One region of the Streptomyces sp. NPDC051218 genome, then DNA from elsewhere that is predicted to be linked to it. Evidence: riboswitches for the same ligand, from Rfam matches in the RefSeq annotation. Region 1 holds a riboswitch; each other region holds the start of a gene.
What was found. A riboswitch is a leader RNA that binds a small molecule or an ion and turns the genes downstream of it on or off. The one in region 1 is predicted to bind cyclic di-AMP.
Positions count from the first base shown of each region.

Region 2: another riboswitch for cyclic di-AMP. It lies ahead of ACIBCK_RS10535 (transglycosylase SLT domain-containing protein); the one in region 1 lies ahead of ACIBCK_RS14085 (transglycosylase family protein).
Region 3: another riboswitch for cyclic di-AMP. It lies ahead of ACIBCK_RS24465 (C40 family peptidase); the one in region 1 lies ahead of ACIBCK_RS14085 (transglycosylase family protein).
Region 4: another riboswitch for cyclic di-AMP. It lies ahead of ACIBCK_RS26950 (NlpC/P60 family protein); the one in region 1 lies ahead of ACIBCK_RS14085 (transglycosylase family protein).

Region 1 is NZ_JBITEU010000004.1:107,339-112,824, forward strand. Features, by position in the region: gene eno (phosphopyruvate hydratase) at 60-1,340, opposite strand; gene ACIBCK_RS14085 (transglycosylase family protein) at 1,568-2,272, opposite strand; cyclic di-AMP (ydaO/yuaA leader) riboswitch at 2,276-2,469, opposite strand; gene ACIBCK_RS14090 (transglycosylase family protein) at 2,652-3,656, opposite strand; gene ACIBCK_RS14095 (cytochrome P450) at 3,793-5,145, opposite strand; gene ACIBCK_RS14100 (nucleoside triphosphate pyrophosphohydrolase) at 5,232-5,486, opposite strand, start outside.
Region 2 is NZ_JBITEU010000002.1:907,620-913,105, forward strand. Features, by position in the region: gene ACIBCK_RS10525 (carbohydrate ABC transporter permease) at 1-305, shown strand, start outside; gene ACIBCK_RS10530 (carbohydrate ABC transporter permease) at 302-1,153, shown strand; gene ACIBCK_RS10535 (transglycosylase SLT domain-containing protein) at 1,249-1,974, opposite strand; cyclic di-AMP (ydaO/yuaA leader) riboswitch at 1,980-2,134, opposite strand; gene ACIBCK_RS10540 (hypothetical protein) at 2,840-3,031, opposite strand; gene ACIBCK_RS10545 (benzoate/H(+) symporter BenE family transporter) at 3,465-4,772, opposite strand; gene ACIBCK_RS10550 (helix-turn-helix domain-containing protein) at 4,925-5,486, shown strand, end outside.
Region 3 is NZ_JBITEU010000008.1:212,644-218,129, reverse strand. Features, by position in the region: gene ACIBCK_RS24485 (ATP-binding protein) at 206-673, shown strand; gene ACIBCK_RS24480 (LysR family transcriptional regulator) at 662-1,573, opposite strand; gene ACIBCK_RS24475 (LysE family translocator) at 1,702-2,331, shown strand; gene ACIBCK_RS24470 (DUF6328 family protein) at 2,309-2,875, opposite strand; gene ACIBCK_RS24465 (C40 family peptidase) at 3,040-3,513, opposite strand; cyclic di-AMP (ydaO/yuaA leader) riboswitch at 3,517-3,689, opposite strand; gene ACIBCK_RS24460 (hypothetical protein) at 4,044-4,352, opposite strand; gene ACIBCK_RS24455 (ATP-dependent Clp protease proteolytic subunit) at 4,360-4,995, opposite strand; gene ACIBCK_RS24450 (amidase) at 5,147-5,486, shown strand, end outside.
Region 4 is NZ_JBITEU010000009.1:248,507-253,992, forward strand. Features, by position in the region: gene ACIBCK_RS26930 (LuxR C-terminal-related transcriptional regulator) at 1-36, shown strand, start outside; gene ACIBCK_RS26935 (hypothetical protein) at 116-739, opposite strand; gene ACIBCK_RS26940 (NlpC/P60 family protein) at 795-1,847, opposite strand; gene ACIBCK_RS26945 (hypothetical protein) at 2,167-2,520, shown strand; gene ACIBCK_RS26950 (NlpC/P60 family protein) at 2,602-3,804, opposite strand; cyclic di-AMP (ydaO/yuaA leader) riboswitch at 3,812-3,969, opposite strand; gene pcrA (DNA helicase PcrA) at 4,213-5,486, shown strand, end outside.

The DNA.
Region 1 (5,486 bases):
CCCGCACACGGTACGGGACCGAGTACGGGGACGTAGGTAACTACTCAGGGCAGCTGAGCTCAGCCCTTGAAGCGGGGGAACGCGGAACGGCCGGCGTAGACCGCCGCGTCGTCCAGGATCTCCTCGATGCGGAGCAGCTGGTTGTACTTGGCGACGCGCTCGGAGCGGGCCGGGGCGCCGGTCTTGATCTGGCCGCAGTTGGTGGCGACGGCGAGGTCGGCGATGGTGACGTCCTCGGTCTCGCCGGAGCGGTGCGACATCATGCACTTGAAGCCGCTGCGCTGCGCCATCTCGACGGCGTCGAGGGTCTCGGTCAGCGAGCCGATCTGGTTGACCTTCACCAGGAGGGCGTTGGCCGACTTCTCCTCGATGCCACGGGCCAGGCGCTCGGGGTTGGTGACGAACAGGTCGTCGCCGACGAGCTGCACCTTGTCGCCGAGCTTCTCGGTGATGACGTTCCAGCCGGCCCAGTCGTCCTCGAACAGCGGGTCCTCGATGGAGACGAGGGGGTACGAGGAGACGAGCTCCTCGTAGTACTCGGTCATCTCGGCGGCCGAGCGGGACTTGCCCTCGAAGGCGTACGAGCCGTCCTTGTAGAACTCGGACGCGGCGACGTCGAGCGCGAGCGCGATCTGCTCGCCGGGGACGTAACCGGCCTGCTTGATGGCCTCGAGGATGAGGTCGAGCGCGGCGCGGTTGGAGTCCAGGTTCGGGGCGAAGCCGCCCTCGTCGCCGAGACCGGTCGAAAGCCCCTTGTCCTTCAGGACCTTCTTCAGCGTGTGGTAGACCTCGGTGCCCCAGCGCAGGGCCTCGGAGAACGACTCGGCGCCGATCGGCGCGATCATGAACTCCTGGATGTCGACGTTCGAGTCGGCGTGCGACCCGCCGTTCAGGATGTTCATCATCGGAACGGGCAGCAGGTGCGCGTTCGGGCCGCCGAGGTAGCGGAACAGCGGCAGGTCGGAGGCCTCCGACGCGGCGTGCGCGACGGCGAGCGAGACGCCGAGGATGGCGTTGGCGCCGAGCGAGCCCTTGTTGTCGGTGGCGTCGAGGTCGAACATCGCCTGGTCGATCAGGCGCTGCTCGGTGGCGTCGTACCCGACGAGCTCCGGGCCGATCTGCTCGATGACGGCGAGGACGGCCTTCTCCACGCCCTTGCCCTGGTAACGGTTGGGGTCACCGTCACGGAGTTCGATGGCCTCGAAAGCACCGGTGGACGCACCGGACGGAACGGCGGCACGACCCGTGCTGCCGTCGTCGAGGCCGACCTCGACCTCGACCGTGGGGTTGCCTCGGGAGTCCAGGATTTCCCGGGCTACGACGACGTCGATGGACGGCACGAGCATCTCCTTCTGGGATGTGACGCGGGTACGCGAGGCGTTGGCCTCGCGGACACGAGCCTAACCGGCTCCCGGGCAACAGCCAGCCGAGCGACCGTCCTGTGGACAAACCGAGAGCGAAATGTTTACGAACGGAACAAACATACCCCGCCCCGGTGCGTACGGGGGATACGCGCACCGGGGCGGGGTGGACCCGTGGGGGCGGGGCCGGGAACAGCGGCTACTGCCTAGCTGAGGTGGAGCTGCTGGCCCGGGTAGATCATGTCGGCGTTGTCGATGATGTCGCCGTTGAGCTTGTACACCTTGTGCCAGCCGCCCTTGACGTCCTTGGCATCGGCGATCTTGGAGAGGGTGTCACCCTTCTTGACCTTGTACTCGCCGTCGCCCTTCTTGACCGTCTCGCCGGTCGGGGTCTCGACGGTCTTCTTGGACTCGGTCTTCGGAGCCTCGGCCTTGGGAGCGGCCTGCTGCGGCTGCTCGGTCTGCGGCGTGGGCTGGCTCTTGGGCTGCTCCTGGGTCTGCTGCGGGGCGCTCTCCTGCGCACCGCCACCCTCGTTGGAGGCGCTGGAGAGGCCGACGCCGCAGCTCGGCCAGGCACCCTTGCCCTGGCCCGCGAGGACCTTCTCGCCGATCTCGATCTGCTGGGCCTTGGAGGCCTTGTCGGCGGTGGGCGCGTACTTCGTGCCGCCGTACGCGGACCAGGTGGACGACGAGAACTGCAGGCCGCCCGTGTAGCCGTTGCCGGTGTTGATGGACCAGTTGCCGCCGGACTCGCACTGGGCGACGGCGTCCCACTCGGAGTTGGTCGCGGCGGAGGCCGAGCCGGCCGCCATCAGCGGGGCGGCGACGGCGACGCCGGTGACACCGGCGAGCGTGGCGACGCGAGTGGCCTTGGACGCGCGGCGGTGCTTGCCCTTGCTGGAAAACAGCATGAGTGATCCCCTCACCGACGCCTGCGAGGTGAGCTGTCGGGTTCGGGCCGATGAAGTTGCCCGGCCGCACTTCCTGAGTGCGACTTAACCCCTAGCCGTTCCCGTCCGTCTGCCCGCCTCGCTCTCGCGAGGCGTTCAACGGCCGGGCCCGGCGCAAACCTTGGGTCCCCCGCTCCTGCCTACGGCGCATGACGCGACGACTGTTCCCGAACGGCCGTTGGCAGGACTCGGCGTACCGACCGGCGGGGCCCGCTGTGGCGAGCGGTCACGACCGTAGTCATGCGATCGCCGGAATTTCAAAGACGATCAGGGCTTCTGAGACCCATGTCTCACTTGCGCCAATTGGGACAACGAGCGCAAAGCGACTCGCCAACTACCCCTACTTTTCGCCCAAATCGAGGCTCTGACCGGGCAGGATGAGATCGGGGTCGGAGCCGACCGACTGCTCGTTCTCGGCGTACAGACCGGCCCACCCGCCCTGCACGTCGTGCTCGTCGGCGATGGTCCAGAGGTTGTCTCCGGAGCGGACCGTGTACGTCCCCTCGGAGCCGTCCTCCTTGCGCTCGTCGCCACGGGAGGCGTGCCGGCCCGAGCCCTCGCGAGGGGCGTCGGCGGACGGCTTGTCGTCCGCGCTGTCGCCGCGGTGGCGGCCTTCGCCCTCGCCGGTGGAGGGGGTGGGGGCGGGCGAAGTCTCATCGTCGGGGCCGGACTTGTCCGTGTGTCCCGACTCGGGCGAGTTATCCGCCTTGCCGTCTTCGTCGTGATTCTTGTCTCGTGACGCGTCGTCGGCGGCGGGCTTCTCGGACGGCTCGGCGCTGTCCGAGGAGTCGGCCGACCCGCTCGGTGACGTACTCGGCTCGGGCGAATCGCCGGAGTCCTTCGTGTCCGACGGCTTCGACGACTCCGGCGATTCCGACGACCCGTCAGAGTAGTCGGAGCCGGAGGGGTCAGAGGGGTCCGCGGGGATCGTCGTGATCGGGGCACCCGGGTCGACGTCGGCGGCCGCACCGTCCTGGGTGAGGCCGGCGATCGGCGCGCAGCTCGGCCAGGCCTCGGGCCCCTGGTCGTCGAGGACCTTCTCGGCGACGGATATCTGCTGCGAGCGGCTGGCCTGGTCGGCGCTCGGCGCGAAGTCGAGGCCGCCGTAGTCCTCCCAGGTCTGCTGGGAGAGCTGGAGCCCTCCGTAGTAACCGTTGCCCGCGTCCGCGCTCCAGGACGCGCCGCTCTCGCACTCCGCGAGCTTGTCCCACGTGGCGGTGTCCGCCGCGCTCGCGCTGGTGGCTCCGAGCAGCGGGATGGCGATGGCCGATCCTGCGACTCCTGCCGCGACGATCAGGGCCGGGGCCTGGCGGGGGCGTCGGTGACGACCATTGCCGGAGAGCATGCGGTTGCCTTTCGCGTGACTGGAGCGACGACTGCGGCACGGGATGCCGAGTCGTCGGTGAACGTAGCGGCAGTCGAACGCTTGTCACAAGTCGATGCAGCGGAGATCACGTGAAAGTCACAGTCCTGACGGTTCGTCAGCTAAACGTCGTTCCAGGTGCCGAATCTTTGCTCTTCTGTGCGGGTGTGAACTCCACGGGCAGCGTGCGCAGTCCGCGCATGATGAGCCCGCCGCGCCACCTCAAATCACCAGGTTCTGCCGCAAGGCGCAGGTCAGGGAGGCGGCGCAGGAGCGTCGCGAGCGCGGCCTGACCCTCGAGCCTGGCGAGGGGCGCGCCGAGACAGTAATGAATGCCATGGCCGTAGCCGAGGTGTTGGTTGTCGCGGCGGGAGAGGTCCAGCGTGTCCGGCTGAGCGAATCGCTCGGGGTCGCGGTCGGCGGCGGCGAGGACGACCAGGACGGGGTCGCCGGCGGCGATGTCCTCCCCGCCGATCGTCAGCGGCTCGGTGGCGAACCGCCACGTGGCGAGTTCGACGGGACCGTCGAAGCGGAGGAGCTCTTCGAGGCCGGTCTCCAGGAGCCCGGTGTCGCCGTCCCTGAGGGAGTCCTGGAGGCGCTCGCGCTGCTCGGGGTGGGTGAGGAGGGCGTAGGTGCCGTTCCCGATGAGGTTGACGGTGGTCTCGAACCCGGCGAAGAGAAGGATGAACGCCATCGCGGCTGCCTCGTTCTCCGTGAGGTGCTCGCCATGGTCGGAGGCGCGGATGAGTCCGGAGATGAGGTCGTCGCCCGGTTCGAGGCGCTTGCGGTGGATCAGCTCGGCGAGATAGCCGCGCATCTTCTTCACGGAGCGGGCCACCCCGCCCCTCGGCCCTCCCCCGTGGCGGATCATCATCCCCGCCCAGTCGCGGAAGTCGTCCTGGTCCTCGCGGGGCACGCCGAGCAGGTCGCAGATCGCGTAGATGGGGAGCGGGAAGGCGAAGTCGTGGATGAGGTCGGCTTCCCCCTTCTCCACGAACTGGTCGATGAGCTGGTCGGTCAGCTCCTGCACGCGCGGCGCGAACTCGGCGACGCGGCGGGGCGTGAAGGCCTTGGAGACGAGGCGGCGCAGGCGGGTGTGGTCCGGCGGGTCGATGTTGAGCAGATGCGTCATGAGGTTCGCACTGCGCTCGCCGGGGATGCCGGTCTTGCTCTTCGCGTCCGAGGGCTCGCCGTGATGGGCGGGATTCTTGCTGAGCCGCGCGTCGGCGAGCGCCCGCTTGGCATCCCCGTACCGGGTGACCAGCCAGGCCTCCACACCACTGGGCAGCCTGGTCCTGTGCACAGGCGCGTTCTCGCGGAGCCAGGCGTAGGCGGGGTAGGGGTCGGTGGCGAACTCCCATGTGAAGAGTTCTGGTGCGACGGGCCCCTGGGCCTCGGGCACGGGGGTGTGCGCCCCTGCGGGGCAGGCTGCGGGGGTGTCTCCTGCGGGGGCGGGCGGCTGGTCTTGCATGGGGTCGACGTTATCCCGGCGTCCGGTGGCGGGTTCCGGCCCCGGGGTCCTCGTGGCCCTCATCACCGGCTCCGCCGAGTTCGTCCTCAAACGCCGGACGGGCTGGTACTCCCCTGTGCCTCGTGGCCGCCCTCCGCCGCCAGCACCGCATCCCGGTAAGCCCGTGCCGCCGCCCGCAGCGCTGCCTCCGGGTCCACGCCCTCCGCCTCCGCGCGCAGGGCGAGCGCGAGGAGTTCGTAGCCGATGCCTTCCCCTGAGGGGAAGGGGACCTCAAGGCCCGCCGTCCGTACCCGAGAGGCCAGCTTCGACGCCAGTGCCAGGCCCGGCTGGCCCAGGGGGAT
Region 2 (5,486 bases), on a different contig from region 1:
CGGGCTGGCAGGTCTTCCGTCACATCACGTTCCCGCAGCTGCGGGCCACGTCCGTAGCGGTGGTGCTGCTCCTGGTCATCAACGCCTTCCAGGCGTTCGACGAGTTCTACAACCTGCTCTCGGACTCGCGCGGCTACCCGCCCTACGCCAGACCGCCACTCGTCTACCTCTACTACACGGCGCTGGGACAGGGGCAGAACCTCGGCCTCGGCAGCGCGGGCGCCGTCCTCCTGGCCCTGATCATCGCGGTGGTGACGGTAGGTCAGGCGAAGTGGTTCGGGCTCGGCAGGAAGGAGGCGGAATGAGAGACCACTCGAGGAACGACGCGAGGGTCAGGGCGGGACGCGCGCTGCGGCTCTCGCTGCTCATCGCGCTGGCGTTGCTGTTCCTGATCCCCTTCTACCTCCTCGTGCGCAACGGCCTCTCGTCCGAGAGCGACATCACATCGCCCGAGTGGACCTTCTTCCCCTCCACACTGCGGTGGGGAAACATCGAGGAACTCTTCGACGACACGTCGGTACCGTTCGCCCGCTCTCTGCTCAACTCCTCGCTCATCGCGGTCGCGACGACGCTCGGCACGCTGCTGCTGGCCTCACTCGCCGGCTACGGCCTGGCCCGCATCCCGTACCGCCACGCGAACAAGGTGTTCTACGCGATCCTCGGCACCCTGATGGTCCCGGCCTCCGTCACCTTCGTGCCGACGTTCGTCCTGGTGTCCTCGCTCGGCTGGGTGTCGACGCTGCGCGGTCTGATCGTCCCGACCCTGTTCTCCGCGTTCGCGTGCTTCATCTTCCGGCAGTACTTCCTCGGATTCCCACGGGAGTTGGAGGACGCGGCGCGTGTCGACGGGCTCGGTTACTGGCGCACGTACTGGCGGGTGGTCGTGCCCAACTCCAGGCCGGTGTTCGCGGCGGTGGGCACGATCGTCTTCATCGGCGCGTGGAACTCGTTCCTGTGGCCGCTGGTCATCGGCCAGGACCGTGACGCGTGGACGGTGCAGGTGGCTCTGTCGTCGTTCACCACATCGCAGGTGATCAGACTGCACGAACTCTTCATCGCGGCCGCCGTGTCGATCGTGCCGTTGCTCGTGGTGTTTCTCTTCTTCCAGCGGTGGATCGTGGCGGGGGTGGAACGCTCGGGCATCGACGACTGACACCACCGCATCGTGCAGGCCTGAGCCCCGGACACCTGGCGGGCCGGGGCTCAGAGCGGAAGAAGGGCGAGGGGCCGGATACGCGGCCGTGCGGCCTAGTACGGGCCGTTCACGTTGTCGATCGAGCCGTACCGGTCGGCCGCGTAGTTGCACGCGGCGGTGATGTTGGCGACCGGGTCGAAGCTGTCCAGCGAGGTGCCGGGCACGTGGTAGGCGTCGAACGTGGGCGCGATGACCTGCAGGAGCCCCTTGGACGGGGTGCCTGCGGCAGCGTTGACGTCCCAGTTGTTGGTGGCCAGCGGGTTGCCGGAGGACTCGCGCATGATGTTGCGGTGGATGCCCTCGTACGAGCCGGGGATGCCGCGCTGGGCCATGATGTCGAGCGATTCCTTGATCCACCCGTCGAGGTCGTTCGTGTACGCCTTCTTCGCCGGGGCGGAGGCGGGCTCGGCGGCGGACGCGTCCTTGCGCTCGGAGCGGTCCGCTCGCTCGGCGGGGGCCTTCTCGCCGAGGGTGAGCTTGAGGCCGGGGTGGATCAGGGCCGGGTTGCCACCGAGGGCGTCACGGTTGTCCTGGTACAGCTTCTTCCAGCCGCCGCTCAGCGAGTGCTCGCGGACGATCTTGGAGAGGGTGTCGCCCGCGGAGACGACGTAGGTCTTCGGGGCGGCGGCGGGCTTCGCGGCCGCGTCAGCCGGCGCGGCGGTGGCGGCGGTCGCGCCGAGAACCGGGAGTACGAGCACGGCCCCACCCGTGCCCGCGGCGGCGAAGCCCCGGCTGAGCGAGCTGGACTTGGGACGGCGGTGCTTACCCTTTGCAGGCATGACGAAATTCCTCTCCGTCGCCTACGAGGTGAGCTGTCGGGTTCGGACGGGAGATGTCCGGTCGCACAGCACGTGCGACTTCACCCCTAGCCGTTCCGCAATGCGGATCGGCGGCTTACCTGGGTCCCCCGCTCCTGCCGAGCGTCAGTGATTGATGGGAAGGGTTTCCGGACAGCGGCAGGATTCGGCGTTCCATCCGGATTGAGGTGACGTTAAGCGAGAAAGGCCGGACGGAACAAGGGCGGAATTCAATTAGGGAATGCGAGAGTCCCGCCCTCGCCGAGAGGGACCGCGCTCCTCCAATGATCGAATAGCCCCAACTTTCTTTGCGGAGAACGAAAGCGCGCCGATCTGTCTCCCTCGGACCCTGGGCGGTCGATGTGACCTATTCCACTGAATGGGAGAGGGGTGGGAGGGGAGTCGCGCGCGGTTTGGATCGCGCCATTTCGTGCTAGGGCTGCGCAATACGGGACAGGCTTTATTTGCGTCATTAACGGTGTGTAGAGGTAATTTATGCGGGCAAGATGGACACGGAGTGTGGGTGATGTTCTGTGCAAAAGGGGCATTTTGTTCATCGGTGGGGTCGATGAAGGTGGTGTCCCGGGCCAGGATGACTTCCTCGTCAGCCCGAGAGATGGCGCGGCAGAACAAAACCCTTTCGGTATCTGGCACTTGCAGGGAGGGCGATTGCGGCACGCGCGCGAGGAGTTCGAGGTGGTCCGCTTTCGAGGAGTTCGCTATCGGCGTTGTCGCTGAGCCAGGCGATGTGGTCTCCAAGAGCGGTCAACGGGTCCAATAAATAGGCCGGTTGTGGGTTTGCGTCCGAGGGCGTAAACGAAACCTGGGGCCGGAAGCGGGCGCGGTGCTAGATGTCGCTGTCTCCGCTGGGTAGTTCGTTGTGGCCCTCGGTCCAGTTGTTGACCCACCCGCACACCCCGCACGCGTAGCGGCCGTTGACGCCCGACACCTGGGTTCCGCACCGGCGGCAGTCCGTCGTGGTGATCTCCTGGGAGTCCAGGAATGCCATGGCCGGCGTATGGGGCCGTTCGGATGTCATGCGCTCGACCCTATCTGTGAGGTTGAGGTGGGCCTGGGGCGGTCATGATCAGGCGTGTGATGCAGGTTCCTCCGAAGCCCTGAGCGCCCTCGCTCAATGCCATTCCGAGCAGGGGAGCTGAGGCGATGACGACCTCAGTGCTGCGGGCCTATTCGCGTTACGGGGAGCCTGAGTTCGGCAGCACGCGGATCGAGTTGCGTCCCGAAGCCGCCCACGTCCCGTTGCTGTACGGGCTCGGAGTGACGCTTCCCGCGATCCAGTGGCACGTCGACGCGGCTACCGAACTCCCGCCCGGCGCAGCATGGTTGGCGTCCCGCGCGGCCTGGCCCCACGGTTGGGCTCGGAGCGACCGGCCAGGCAGGGCTTCGACAGGGCCGGTTGCACATCGAGGCGGTGGCCGACGGACGCTAGGCGGCCTCGGTGTGGTCGGTGTTCACGCTGAGGTTCGCTCGGGCGTGCGCGAGGTTGCCGTGACCGCCTGTGGGGTCTGCTCGGGCTCGAGCGCGGACTCGGGCGAGGGGTCGGGCGAGGGGTCGGGTTCGGGCGCGGATGTAGTGGCTCGGCGCCGACGCCCCGCCGACGCGATGACGCTGGTGAGTACTCCCGCGAGCAGCCCCCAGAACGCGGACCCGATGCCGAGCAGCGTCACGCCGGAGGCCGTGGCGAGGAAGGTGACGACGGCCGCCTCCCTGGACGCGGGGTCCGACAGGGCGGTGGCCAGGGAGGCCTCGATGGTGGCGAGCAGGCCGACCCCGGCGACGGCCAGGACGAGAGCGTGCGGCATCGCGGTGAGCAGCGAGGCGACGGTCGCGCCGAGCAGGCCGACGCAGAGGTAGAAGACCCCTGCCCATGCGGCCGCGAGGTAGCGCCGCCGCCGGTCGGGGTGGGCCCCGTCGCCGGTGCATATCGCGGCGGTCATCGCCGCAAGGTTGATGCCGAACGCTCCGAACGGCGCGAGCACCGTCTGTACGGCGCCCGTCCACGTCAGGACGGGCGAGATCGGTGCCTCGTAACCGGAGCCGCGCAGCACGGCGACTCCCGGCAGATTCTGCGAGGCCATGGTGACGACGAACAGCGGCACACCGACGCTGATCAGTACTTTCCAGTCGAACTCGGGAGCGGTGAACACGGGCTGAGCGAGCGACAGTTGGATGCGTTCCAGGTGCCAGCCGCCGATGAGGACGGAGGCGACGACACCGCCGCCGAGCGCGATGAGCACCGCGTAACGGGGCAGGAGCCGACGCGCGAGGAGATACAGCACGAACACCGGAAACGCGATCGCGAAACTGCCGCCCATCTGGGAGAAGAGCCCCGTCCCGAACTCCAGCAGCACTCCGCCGAGCAGCGCCGAGGCCAGGGGCACCGGGATCCGGTCCATGATCCGCGCGAACCATCCCGTCAGACCGCTCACCATGATCAGTACCCCGCAGAACACGAACGCGCCCACGGCCTTCCCCATGGACACCCCGCTCAGGCTCGTGGCGAGGAGCGCGGCGCCGGGCGTCGACCAGGAGGTGAGGATCGGGGCCTTGTGCCGCAGCGACAGACCCACGCTGGTCACGGCGATCCCGACGCCGAGTGCCAGCATCCAGGAGGAGACCTCCCGGGCGTCCGCACCTGCTGCCCGCGCAGCGGTGAACACGAGGGCAGCGGCGCTGGTCACTCCGACGGTGACCGCGATGAGCCCAGCCGCCAGGGCCGAGGGCGGTGCGACGGCGCGGATGCGGGCGAGCGGGGACATGGGGGCATCACTTCCGGAGGGGGTGAGGTGCAGAGGGGTGGGGGACGGGCGCGAGCGTTCCGTAAACAGATCGTTCTGTTTGTGGAACACTAAGGACGCGGGTGGCGGCAAGTCAAAGCGCCGGTGGGCGCAGGAACGGACGGAACCGGCGGATGGGTCTGAACGACGAGGTGGGGCGCAGGCTGAAACGACTGCGCCAGGACGACGGCCTGTCCCTTTCGGAGCTCGCACGCCGCTCGGGCGTCGGCAAGGGCACGCTCTCGGAACTCGAGACGGGTCGGCGCAACCCCACCCTGGAAACGCTCTACGCCCTGACCACCGCCCTCGGCCGCCCGCTCAGCGCCGTCCTCGACGACCCGGCACCCGGCGTCGCGGCGGGCACGGGCGGAGTCTCCGGCAGCGCCGTCACCGCGGTACTCCTGGAGCGGTACGAGGACGAGGGCGCGGCCACGGACGTCTTCCGCGTCACCATCGCCGATGGCACGACCCAGGAGTCGGCCGCGCACGTCCCGCACACCTCGGAAAGCCTGATGGTGCTCGCCGGTACCGCGGTCGTCGGCCTGCCGGACGCACCACAGATGGCAGGGCCCGGCGGCCATGCCCACTGGCCTGCCGACGTTCCGCACTTCTATAGCGCACCGCAGGGCGAGGTCCAGGGCATCCTCTTCGTCCGATACCCGAAGGGCCCGTCCCTCAAGGACCCTGCCCAGCAAG
Region 3 (5,486 bases), on a different contig from region 1:
AGGAAGCACCGACCTCGCGCCCAAATACGGTCTCTCGTAGCAGAGTTCACCGCTTCGAGCGACAGATATATGCACATCTTGGTGGATGGCCACCGGTGAGGGGTCCAAGAGTGGCAGGCTGGCGCGAAGCACCATTCCGGGACTGTCCTCGTTACTTCCGCTACGAGTCGGAGCCGAGCCCCGGTGGGAAAGGGACAACGTCGCCATGGCAGACCTTCAGGAAGCATCCGTCACCCTGCCGAGCGATCCTGCCTCGGTCTCCACGGCCCGGAAATACGTCGCGCGCATTCTTGCCGAGTGGGGCCTGCCGGGCGAGGCCGAGGCGGCCGACACGGTCCGGCTCATCGTCTCCGAACTCGCCACGAACGCCGTCCAGCACACCCGGGGCCAGTCGCCCACCTTCCGGGTGGACATCGAGCTGGACCGGGACGAGCAGCTGCGCATCGGCGTCACCGACAGCCACCCCCGCTACCCCAAGCGGCTGCCCGCCGCCGTCCAGCAGGACAACGGCCGTGGCCTGGTGATCATCCGCTGGCTGACCATGGAGTGCGGCGGCAGGCTTTCGGTCACACCCACTCCCGAGGGAGGCAAGACGGTCTGGATCGCACTGCCCTGGACCGCGCCGGTCCGTGGCGACGCGACGGCACCCTCGGCCTCGCCCTCACCCCGCTGAGCGTCCGAAGGCGCCCCGGAGCAGCGCCCGGAAGGTGTCCGCCGCCGGATGCGACGCGTCGGTGCGGTGGACGACCGAGATCGTGCGGCGCAATGTGCCCGGCTCCAACGGCCGCACGCCCACCGGGGTGGCAGCGGTCCGCGCCACCATCTCCGGTACGACGGCGACGCCGAGCCCGGCGCTGACCAGCGCGCACACCAGCGCGTAGCCCGGAGTCTCGACCAGGACCGAGGGGGTCGCGCCGGCCCGCGCCAGCGCGGACTCCACGCCCTGCCGGGGCGGATGCGTCGGCGCCATGCTGATGAGCGGCTGCCCGGCGAGTTCGGTCAGGGGCAGCCGTGCGGGCGAGTTCGCGAGCGCGTGCCCGGGGGAGGTCACCAGGACGAGCTCCTCGACCAGGATCGGCTCCGCGGTCACGGACGCGGGCAGCGGCACCGCATCCGCGGGCTCGTACGTATGAGTGAGGGCCAGGTCGACCTCGCCCGCCGCCACGGCCGCGATGCCGAGCGGCGGTTCATAGCCCCGGACCGTCAGATCGACGTCCGGATGGGCGCGGCGGAACGCGGTCAGCGCGGGCGGCACCAGATGGATCCCGGCCGTGGTGAACGTCCCCACCCGCAGCCTGCCGCCGGAGAGCCCCGCGAGCCGGGCCAGTTCGTGCCGGGCCTGTTCCATCTCGTCCAGGACCCGGCGCGCCCGCGCGAGCAGCAGCTCACCCGCACCGGTCAGCCGCGCCCCGCGGTGATGCCGTACCAGGAGCGCGGTGCCCGCCTCCCGTTCGAGCTTGGCCAGCTGCTGGGAGAGGGCGGGCACGGTGTAGCCGAGGCGCTCGGCGGCGCGGGTGATCGACCCGGCCTCGGAGACGGCCACCAGTGCGGCGAGCCGCGTCGGGTCGTACATGGTCGCTCCCGGTGCAGGAGCCGGCGGCGGTGGGGCGGTCCGTCGGCGTGGGGGTAAACGCCTGCTTAAGGCTGACTCAGGATATTCCACATACCTGCTGAAGGCAGAAGAACGGCAGGGTGGATGCCATGGACGCACAATTGGTCACCTTCACCGGAGTCGCCGCGGGCATGGTCGCCATGCCGGGTGCCGACTTCGCCGTCGTGGTGCGCAACGCCCTCACCTCCCGCCGTGCCGGAGTCGCCTGCGCGATCGGTGTGGCGGGCGGGCTCCTGGTGCACACGGCGCTCGCGGTGGCCGGGGTCGCGGCGGTCCTCGCGGCGGTACCCACCCTCTTCCGGGCGTTGCAGGCCGCGGGCGGGGCTTATGTGCTGTACCTCGGCTGTCGCGCCCTGCGGTCGGCCGCGCGACCGCTCGAAGACTTCGGGCCGCGGGACGGCGTGGAGCAGGCGGTGGCCGGGGGCAGTCTGCGGCAGGGCTTCTTCACCAACGCCCTCAACCCGAAGGCGCCCATCACCTTCCTCAGCGTGCTGCCCCAGTTCGTGCCCGCGGGCAGCCCCGCGATGCCGAGGACGCTGCTGCTCGCGTCCATCATCGTGGCCCTCGCCCTGGTGTGGTTCCCGGTCGTCGCCGTCCTGGTCGACCGGCTCGGGCGGTGGTTGCGCAGGCCGCGTACGGCCCGTGCCATCGAGGGCGGCACCGGCGCGGCGCTCAGCGTCCTCGGCGTGGTGCTCCTCACCGAGGCCCTGCTGGCCTGACGCCGTCCGACGTGGCCGATTCCTTGCCGTCGTCACCCCGGCCCTCGGTCTTGTCCGCCGCGCCACGCACCAGGAGGGGGAGCAGGCCCCACAGGCCCGCACACACCACCATCGTGCCCGCGGCGGCGATGATCCCGCCGGTTCGGCCCACCGCCACGTCGACGACCAGGAGCACGGCGCCGGAGACCGCGAACACCAGGACACCGAGGCCGATGCCGGCGAGGCGGGACGACACGCGCACGATCAGCGGCTTGGCCCGCTGCCCGAACAGCGACCTGTGCACGGCTGCCGGAGCGGTGAACAACGCCGCGGCGAGCACGGCGAGCAGCAGCGTGGTCACATACGTGGCGCGCTGCATCGTGTCGAGCGAGGGGAAGCGCTCGGTGAAGGCGAGCGTCAGCAGGAAGGCGAAAAGGATCTGCACCCCGGCCTGCGTGACCCGCAGTTCCTGGAGGATCTCCGCGAAATTGCGATCGGCGCGTTCGAAGCGCGTCTCGTTGCGGGACGGTCCGCCCCCGGTGGAGGAGCTGTTGTTTTCGGCCATGGCGCACGAGTATCCGCGTCGACGTGCTCCACGCCTGGCGGGCGCGCCGGTCGGAGGGCTTGGCGGAGGGCCTGACGGAGGGTCGGGCGAGCGGTGGTGGCGGCCGTGCGGGCCGCCGCCACCGCCCCAGGCCGAGCCTGTGACCGGCGATCAGTGACGGGCCATCAGCGCACCCGCCCGTAGGAGACGCTCTTCGTCCAGATCTTCTCGAGCCGCACCACGGTGTTCGACTTCGGGGCGTGCCAGATCCGGCCCTTGCCCGCGTAGATCCCGACGTGGTAGACGTTCCGGCCGGAGTGGAAGAAGACCAGGTCACCGCGGGTGCGATTGGATGCCGAGATGTGGCGGGTCTTGTTGTACTGCTGTCCGGCGGTGCGTGGCAGTTTCTTGCCCGCGCGCTTGAACGAGTACTGGGTCAGGCCGGAGCAGTCGAACCGGTTCGGTCCCGTCGCTCCGTAGCCGTACGGGGAGCCCTTCTTGGAGGCGGCGATCTTGAGCGCCTTGGTCCCGTGTGTCGCGGCCTCTGCCTCCGACGTGAGCCCTGGGGCCACGATGGTCCCGCCTACGACGGCGAGTGTGAGGGCCGATACCGAACCGGCCCTGGTGAGCAGCGACGGGACGTGATGCAGCGCGGTCATGCGCAACCCTTCGTCAACCGCCTGTGAAGGATGACCTGTCGGATTCGGGCTGACAAAGTTGCCCGGCCGCGCTGTGCGGCTTCACCCCAAGGGCCGGCGTCCGGACTCTCCGGACCGACCCGTCATGCCTGGGTCCTCCACTCCTGCCGATGCACCGATGTCGACCGGTCATCCGGGCGGCGGCAGGACTCGGCGTCCGCCCGGACCGCCCCGCCGCTGTGGCGGGGGCTTGTCGTCGAAAGGGATCTTGACCCGTGAAGGGCGCAAATTCCGAGCCGAAACGGCCTTTTGTGAAGCTACTCACGGCTGAACCGTTCGGGTGGACAAGGTCCGTTTCGTGGTCCGGTCGCGGTGAAGGGCGATCGTGCGACCAGCACCGGAACGAGTAATTCCGGCCCACGCGTACACATCTGACGCAACTGAAGACAGCCCGAAAAACGATGATTGTCTACGCCGAACGAGGTAGCCCGTTTGGTTCGTTTGAGATCGGGCCGGGACGCATCGGGCGTCGGACCGGGGGTGACGGGGGCTCAGGACGCCGTCGCGGGCGGCACGGTGACCCGGCAGGACCGCCGCTCCCCGTCGAGCACGCGCAGGGCCCGTGCCAACGTCGGCGCGTGCACCGCGCTCTCGCCCCGCTGGTGCATGAGCGTCAGCGCGTCCCGCAGGGCGGTCGCGCTGCCGACCAGGGCCTGGGCGGCGCGCAGTCCGCCGTAGGTGTCCGATGCGCGGGCCGGGTTGATCCGGCCCACCAGGTCGACCACTTCGAGGTACCGGTCGATCAACTCGCCCTCGGCGCGCGTGAGTGCGGGCAGGGGAGGAAGTTCGGGTGGCAGCATCGCCGGTTCACCCCGCGTCCTTGGTGCGCGGGGACGGCTTGCGGCTCGCGACGATGCGGTCCACCAGGCCGTAGTCAACTGCCTCGGTCGCGCTGAGGATCTTGTCCCGCTCGATGTCGTCGCGGACGCGTTCCGCGCTCTGCCCCGTGTGTTGCACGAGCAGCTTCTCCAGTTGGGCGCGGGTGCGCAGGAGTTCGTCGGCCTGGATCGCCAGATCGGAGGCCTGGCCGTGCACCGGCTCGGCGAGTGAGGGCTGGTGGATGAGGACCCGGGCGCCGGGCAGCGCGTGCCGCTTACCGGGTGTGCCCGCGGCCAGCAGGACCGCCGCCGCCGACGCGGCCTGCCCCAGGCAGGTCGTCTCCACGTCGCAGGAGACGAACTGGATCGTGTCGTAGATCGCGGTCATCGCGCTGAACGAGCCGCCGGGGGAGTTGATGTAGAGCGCGATGTCGCGCTCGGGCGCCAGGTATTCGAGGTGCATGAACTGCGCCATCACATCGTTGGCCGACGTGTCGTCGATCGGCGTCCCCAAGAAGACGATGCGCTCCTCCAGGAGCTTCGAGTACGGATCGAGGGTCCGCTGTCCGGTGCTCGTGCGCTCGGTGAACTCGGGCAGGACATAGCGGGCGAACGGTCGGTTCATGGCATGTCTCTCCTCTGCCGGGGTCGGATGCTCCCCAAGGCTTCCGTAAAAAATGTACAGGACGTACGTAACGTAGGAGTGAGGTGGCGCGACGGCGTGGGCATGCTCCGCCTCGTCGTGATCTCCCGCCCCGAGCCGAAGGCGTCGCCCAATGAGCCCTGAAGCCCCGCTCGTCCACCTCACCGCCCGCGAACTCGCCGTCAGGATCCGCGCCCGGGAGCTGTCGGCCCGCGAGGTCGTCCAGGCGCACCTGGAGCGGATCGAGCAGGCCAACGGTCCCGTCAACGCGGTGGTGACCGTGGTGGCGGAGCGCGCCCTCGACGAAGCGCGCACCGCCGACGAGGCCGCCGCGCACGGCGAACCGCTCGGCCCGCTGCACGGGCTGCCCGTCGCCCACAAGGACACCCACGACACACACGGCATCCGGACCACGTATGGGACACCGCTCCTCGCCGACAACGTCCCCAACCGGGACGAGTTGATCGTCGAGC
Region 4 (5,486 bases), on a different contig from region 1:
CTGACGCGGTGGGCGACGGCGAGGCGGCTGGTCTGAGGGCCGGGGCGGCGCGGCCTTGCCCGGCTCCCCGGGTGCCCGGCTGGCTGACCTGTTCGGCTAGCGGCGTTGCGCGCCGTCAGCGGCCGGGGGCGGGCGCCAACTTCCGTATCGCCCAGCGGTAGTGGCCCGCCGCCTTGGTGATGCCGATGAGGCCCGTCAGCCACAGGATGAGGCCTGTTCCCATGCCGAGTACGACGTCGCTGTACGAGTCCCGGCCGGGCTCGGCGTAGGCGGCGGCCGCGAAGGACGCCCACAGGCCGAGCGCGCACACGAGGAGGGACGAGAGGAGCCAGCAGAGGCTGAGGCCGGGGGAGCGCAGCGCGGAGTCCGATGCCGGGTCGCTGTCGAGCGCCAGCCAGCTGTCGGTGAGTTCGCGGGCCTTGCGGTCGTTGCGGATGCCGGCGACGACTCCGTAGACACAGGGGGCCATGGCTCCCAGACCCAGGATCGCGCAGAGCGGGACCATGACGACGGCCATCACATCCTGGTCCTCGATCATCTCGAGGGGCACCGTCAGGAGTGCCCAGCCGCTGACGCAGCCGAGCGCGAACAGCCAGAGCAGCAGGAGGCGGTGCACGCCCAGGATCCGCCTGCGCAGTTCCTCCAGCGCCCTGCCGCGGTCGTGCAGGAGCGCGTTGCGGTCCGGCCAGGTGCGCAGGTAGGCGGGTGGCGGAGGTGGCGGCAGCGTACGGCGGGGCATGGCCCTGACAGTACCTGCGGACCTGCGTCCCCCTGCCCGTTGCCCACCCCCCTCCTCACGCCACCCGCGTAGCCCCCGCGAACGGCATCTGGCTGATCGGTGCGAGGCGTACCGGCGCGCTCGGGTTCGGGGCGTGGATCATCTGGCCATTGCCCACATACAGGCCCACGTGGCTGATGCCCTGGTAGAAGAAGACCAGGTCGCCTGGCTGGAGTTGGGAGCGCGGGATGCGTTCGCCCGCGGCGATCTGCGCGTATGTCGTGCGCGGCAGACCGACCCCCGCCGACCGGTAGGCGGCCTGAGTGAGCCCCGAGCAGTCGAAGGCGTTGGGTCCGGTGGCTCCCCACACGTACGGGCTGCCGAGCGCGCTGTAGGCGTACGAGACGGCCGCTGAGGCACGGGAGTTGGGGGCCTTGGCGGGGGCGTCAGGGGCGCCCGCAGCGCCGTCACGGCCCGCGTCGCGGGATGCCCGGTCCCCGCCCGTGAGCTCCGCCCGCTGGTCGTCGGTGAGCTGCGCCAGGAGCCGCTTGGCCGCGCCGAGCTTTCCGTTGACCGTCTTCTTGTGCTTGCTCAGCTCCGCCTGGCGGGACTTGAGATGCGTCAGGGTGCCGTCGGCCTCGGTGCGCAGCTGGTCGATCTCCTGGAGCTGCTTCTGTACGCCGGCGACGGTCGCGGCCTGGCGGCTGTCGGCCCGGTCGGCGAGCGCGGCGCGTTCGAGGTACTGGTCGGGGTCGGAGGAGAGCGCGAGCTGGACGGACGGGTCGATGCCGCCGCTCCGGTACTGCGCGGTGGCGATCGAACCGAGCCCCTCCCGCGCCGAGTTGAGCTTCTCCGTCTTGCGGGCCGCTTCGTCACGCAGCTCGCTCAGGGACTTCTCGGCGCTCTCGGCCTTCTCCTTGGCGCCGTTGTACTTCTCGGTGGCGACCTCGGCCTCGCGGTAGAGCGCGTCGACCTTGGCCTTCACCTCGGCCGGGCCGAGCCGCGGGTCCGCATGTCCCGTGCCGTCGAAGGCGGTGGCCGTGGCGGCCCCGGCGAGGGCGATGGTGGCGGCGGTGCGGGCCGTATGGCCACTGAGCGAGCGCTGTTTCGGCTTGCGGTGCGCTGCCACGTAGAGGGCTCCTTATGGTTCCGGCAGCGGCCCGCACAGGGGGAGCGGGCCGCCGCCGGATTCTCGGCGGTGGTGGCCGACTGCCGCCCCTGGTCCGGACGGCGGTGGGGAGCCGGTCACCTGACGAAGGACGCTAAACCTGACCGTCACGGGTTAGTGACGGATTGTGCGCAACTGACGGAAGTGCGTTGTCCAGTGGCCACGCGTGACCGTGCGAACCGCCGGACCGGCGCCCTTCGCATCGGCGCGTGACCGATGCGGTGCTCGGGACCCACCTGGCTACGGGGCGGTGATAAGGCCCCGGCTAGGCTCCGGAACCATGGACGTTCTCACCCATCTCTTCGTCGGCCTGCACATCATCGGCATCGCCTCCCTCCTGGGCGGCTTCCTCACCCAGATGAAGCAGATGGGCCAAGGCACGGCCCGCTTCAGCCCCGCGATGCTGCACGGCGCGCTCACGATGCTCGTCACGGGCGTGATCCTGGTGGGCCTGAACCAGGCGGACGACAACCCCGTCAACAACATCAAGATCGGCATCAAGATGGCCGTCCTGATCGTGATCCTCGCGCTGGTCTACGTGAAGCGCGACGAGGAGAAGGTGGACAAGGGGATGTTCGGCGCCGTCGGGTTGCTGACCGTCGTGAACATCTTCATCGCGGTCCTGTGGACCTGACGCCACCGACGAGAAACGGCCCTCCACGCGCGCGTGGAGGGCCGTTTCTCGTGAGGGTGTGACGGAGCGAGGGTGTGCCGGTTACGCGGGGCGGACCACGCTGTGGATCGGCATGTAGTAGATCGACTCGACGCGGACGTTCGCACCCGGCTTCGGGGCGTGGATCATCTTGCCGTCGCCGATGTAGATCCCCACGTGGCTGATGTCGTCGTAGAAGAAGACCAGGTCACCCGGCTTGGCATCGGCGGTCTTCACGGTCGAGCCGACCTTCACCTGGTCCCACGTCGTACGCGGCAGGGAGATCCCCGCGGCCTTCCACGCGTCCTGGGTGAGCCCGGAGCAGTCGTAGGAGTCGGGGCCTGTGGCGCCCCACACGTACGGCTTGCCGATCTGGGCCTCGGCGAAGTTGATCACCTTCGCGGCCTTCGTCGCGTAACCGCTGTCCGTGTCACCGGAGCCCGCGCCGGAGCCGGTGCCCGAGCCCGTGTCCGAACCGGAGCCCGCGTCAGGGGTCTCCTTGTCCTTCTCGCGCTCCTTGGCCGCGGCCTCTTCCGCCGCCTTGCGCTTGGCCTCCGCCTCGGCCTCCTGCTTGCGGGCCAGCTCGGCGGCCTTGCGCTTGGCCTCTTCTTCCTTCTTCTTCTCGATCGCCGCGAGCCGCGCCTTCTCCTCGGCCGTCAGATCCGAGAGCAGCGTGCGCGCCTGGCCCAGCTTCTTCTGGACGGTCTTCTTGCTCGTCTTGAGCTCGTCCCGCGAGTCGCTCAGCGTCTCCAGGCTCTCGGCTGCCTTCGTACGCTGCTTCGTCGCCGAGGCCTGCTGCGTCTGGTAGTCGTCGACCGCCTTCTTCTGGCGCGCGGTCAGCCGGTCCGACAGGTGGTTCTGGGCGAAGTACCCCTGCGGGTCTTCGGCGAGCATCATCGTGGCGGTGTCGGAGACCCCGCCGGTGCGGTACTGGGCCGCGGCGAACGTGCCCAGCTCCTGGCGGGCCTCGTTCAGCTTGTCGGTGCGCTCGGCCACATCGTCGAGAAGGGTGTCGACCTTCTTGCGCTGCTTGTCGGTGCGCTCCTTGACCGAGTTGTACTTCTGGGTGGCCACACCCGCCTGCTGGTAGAGGTCGTCGACCTTCTTCTGCACCTCTTCGAGGCTGGGCTTCCCGGGCGCGGACGGTGCCGCCTGCGCGCTCTGCGACAGGAGGGCCACGGAGGTCAGGGCCGCCGTCGTGATGCCGAGGGCGGGGGCGGTGCGTAGGCCGGCAATGCGGGTCCGCGGCTTGCGGTGCGACGCCAAGGGAGGCGACTCCTTCCGTAGACCGCCTACCGGGTTAGCTGTCGGGTTCGGGCGGGTGGTTCCGGAAGGTTGCCCTACAGTCCCGTACTTCGTACGGGACCGATTCACCCCAAGTTCATCGTGGGTCCCCGGCTCCGAGGAGATCGAACTCGGCGGAGGCCACCCGTTCCCGGCGGGGTTCGCCGGTGGGAGTACGAGCAGCCCGCGGAGCACGCTAGCCAACTCGTGTGGCCCGTGTGAAGGTTGATGTTCGATATGCCCGATACGTTTTCGTTACTTTACGAAGCTCTTGACGCGCGCACGTCGTGCCGAAGCGGAGAGTTACCGTCCGCGAGCGGGGCGTAAGCGGAGTGACGTGACCGGAACCCGGGGCGGGTTGTCAGTGGGGCCGCCTAGACTCGGGAGGCGATGAGCAGCCTCTTTGATGACAGCTTCCTGGCGGACCTCCAGCCCTCGCGGGCCTCGGAGGGGGAGCCCCCGCCGCCGCCCGAGGACAGTGCGCCGGAATCCGTTCCGCATGATCTGTTCGACGGGAAGTTCGACGCGCCCGTGCCCCGGGACGCGCACTACCGCGGCGGCGCCCCCCGCCCCGTGCTGGACCCGGCCGCCCTGCTCGACGGGCTGAACGAGAACCAGCGCGCGGCCGTCGTGCACGCGGACTCCCCGCTGCTCATCGTCGCGGGCGCCGGCTCCGGCAAGACCCGGGTCCTGACGCACCGCATCGCGTATCTCCTGGCCGAGCGGCACGTGCACCCGGGACAGATCCTGGCGATCACGTTCACGAACAAGGCCGCGGGCGAGATGAAGGAGCGCGTCGAGCAGCTCGTCGGGCCGCGGGCCAACGCGATGTGGGTGTCGACGTTCCACAGCGCGTGTGTCCGCATCCTGCGCCGCGAGTCGAAGAAGCTCGGCTTCACCTCGTCCTTCTCGATCTACGACGCCGCGGACTCCAAGCGGCTGATGGCGCTGGTCTGCCGCGATCTGGACATCGACCCGAAGAAGTTCCCGCCGAAGTCCTTCAGCGCCAAGATCTCGAACCTGAAGAACGAGCTGATCGACGAGGAGGCCTTCGCCGGGCAGGCCGCCGACGGCTTCGAGAAGACGCTCGCCCAGGCGTACGCGATGTACCAGTCGCGACTGCGCGAGGCGAACGCCCTCGACTTCGACGACCTGATCATGACGACGGTCCACATGTTCCGCGCGTTCCCGGACGTCGCCGAGCACTACCGCCGCCGCTTCCGCCACGTGATGGTCGACGAGTACCAGGACACCAATCACGCCCAGTACGCCCTGGTGCGCGAGCTGGTCGGCCCCTCCGGAGGCGAGGGGGACGACCCCGCCGAGCTGTGTGTCGTGGGTGACGCGGACCAGTCGATCTACGCCTTCCGCGGCGCGACGATCCGCAACATCCTCCAGTTCGAGGAGGACTACCCGAACGCGACGACGATCCTCCTGGAGCAGAACTACCGCTCCACGCAGACGATCCTGACCGCGGCCAACGCCGTCATCGAGCGCAACGAAAGCCGCCGCCCCAAGAACCTGTGGACCAACGCGGGCGCGGGCGCCGGCATCACGGGTTACGTCGCCGACACCGAGCACGACGAGGCGCAGTTCGTCGCCGACGAGATCGACCGGCTCACCGACGCGGGCGACGCGAAGGCGGGCGACGTCGCGATCTTCTA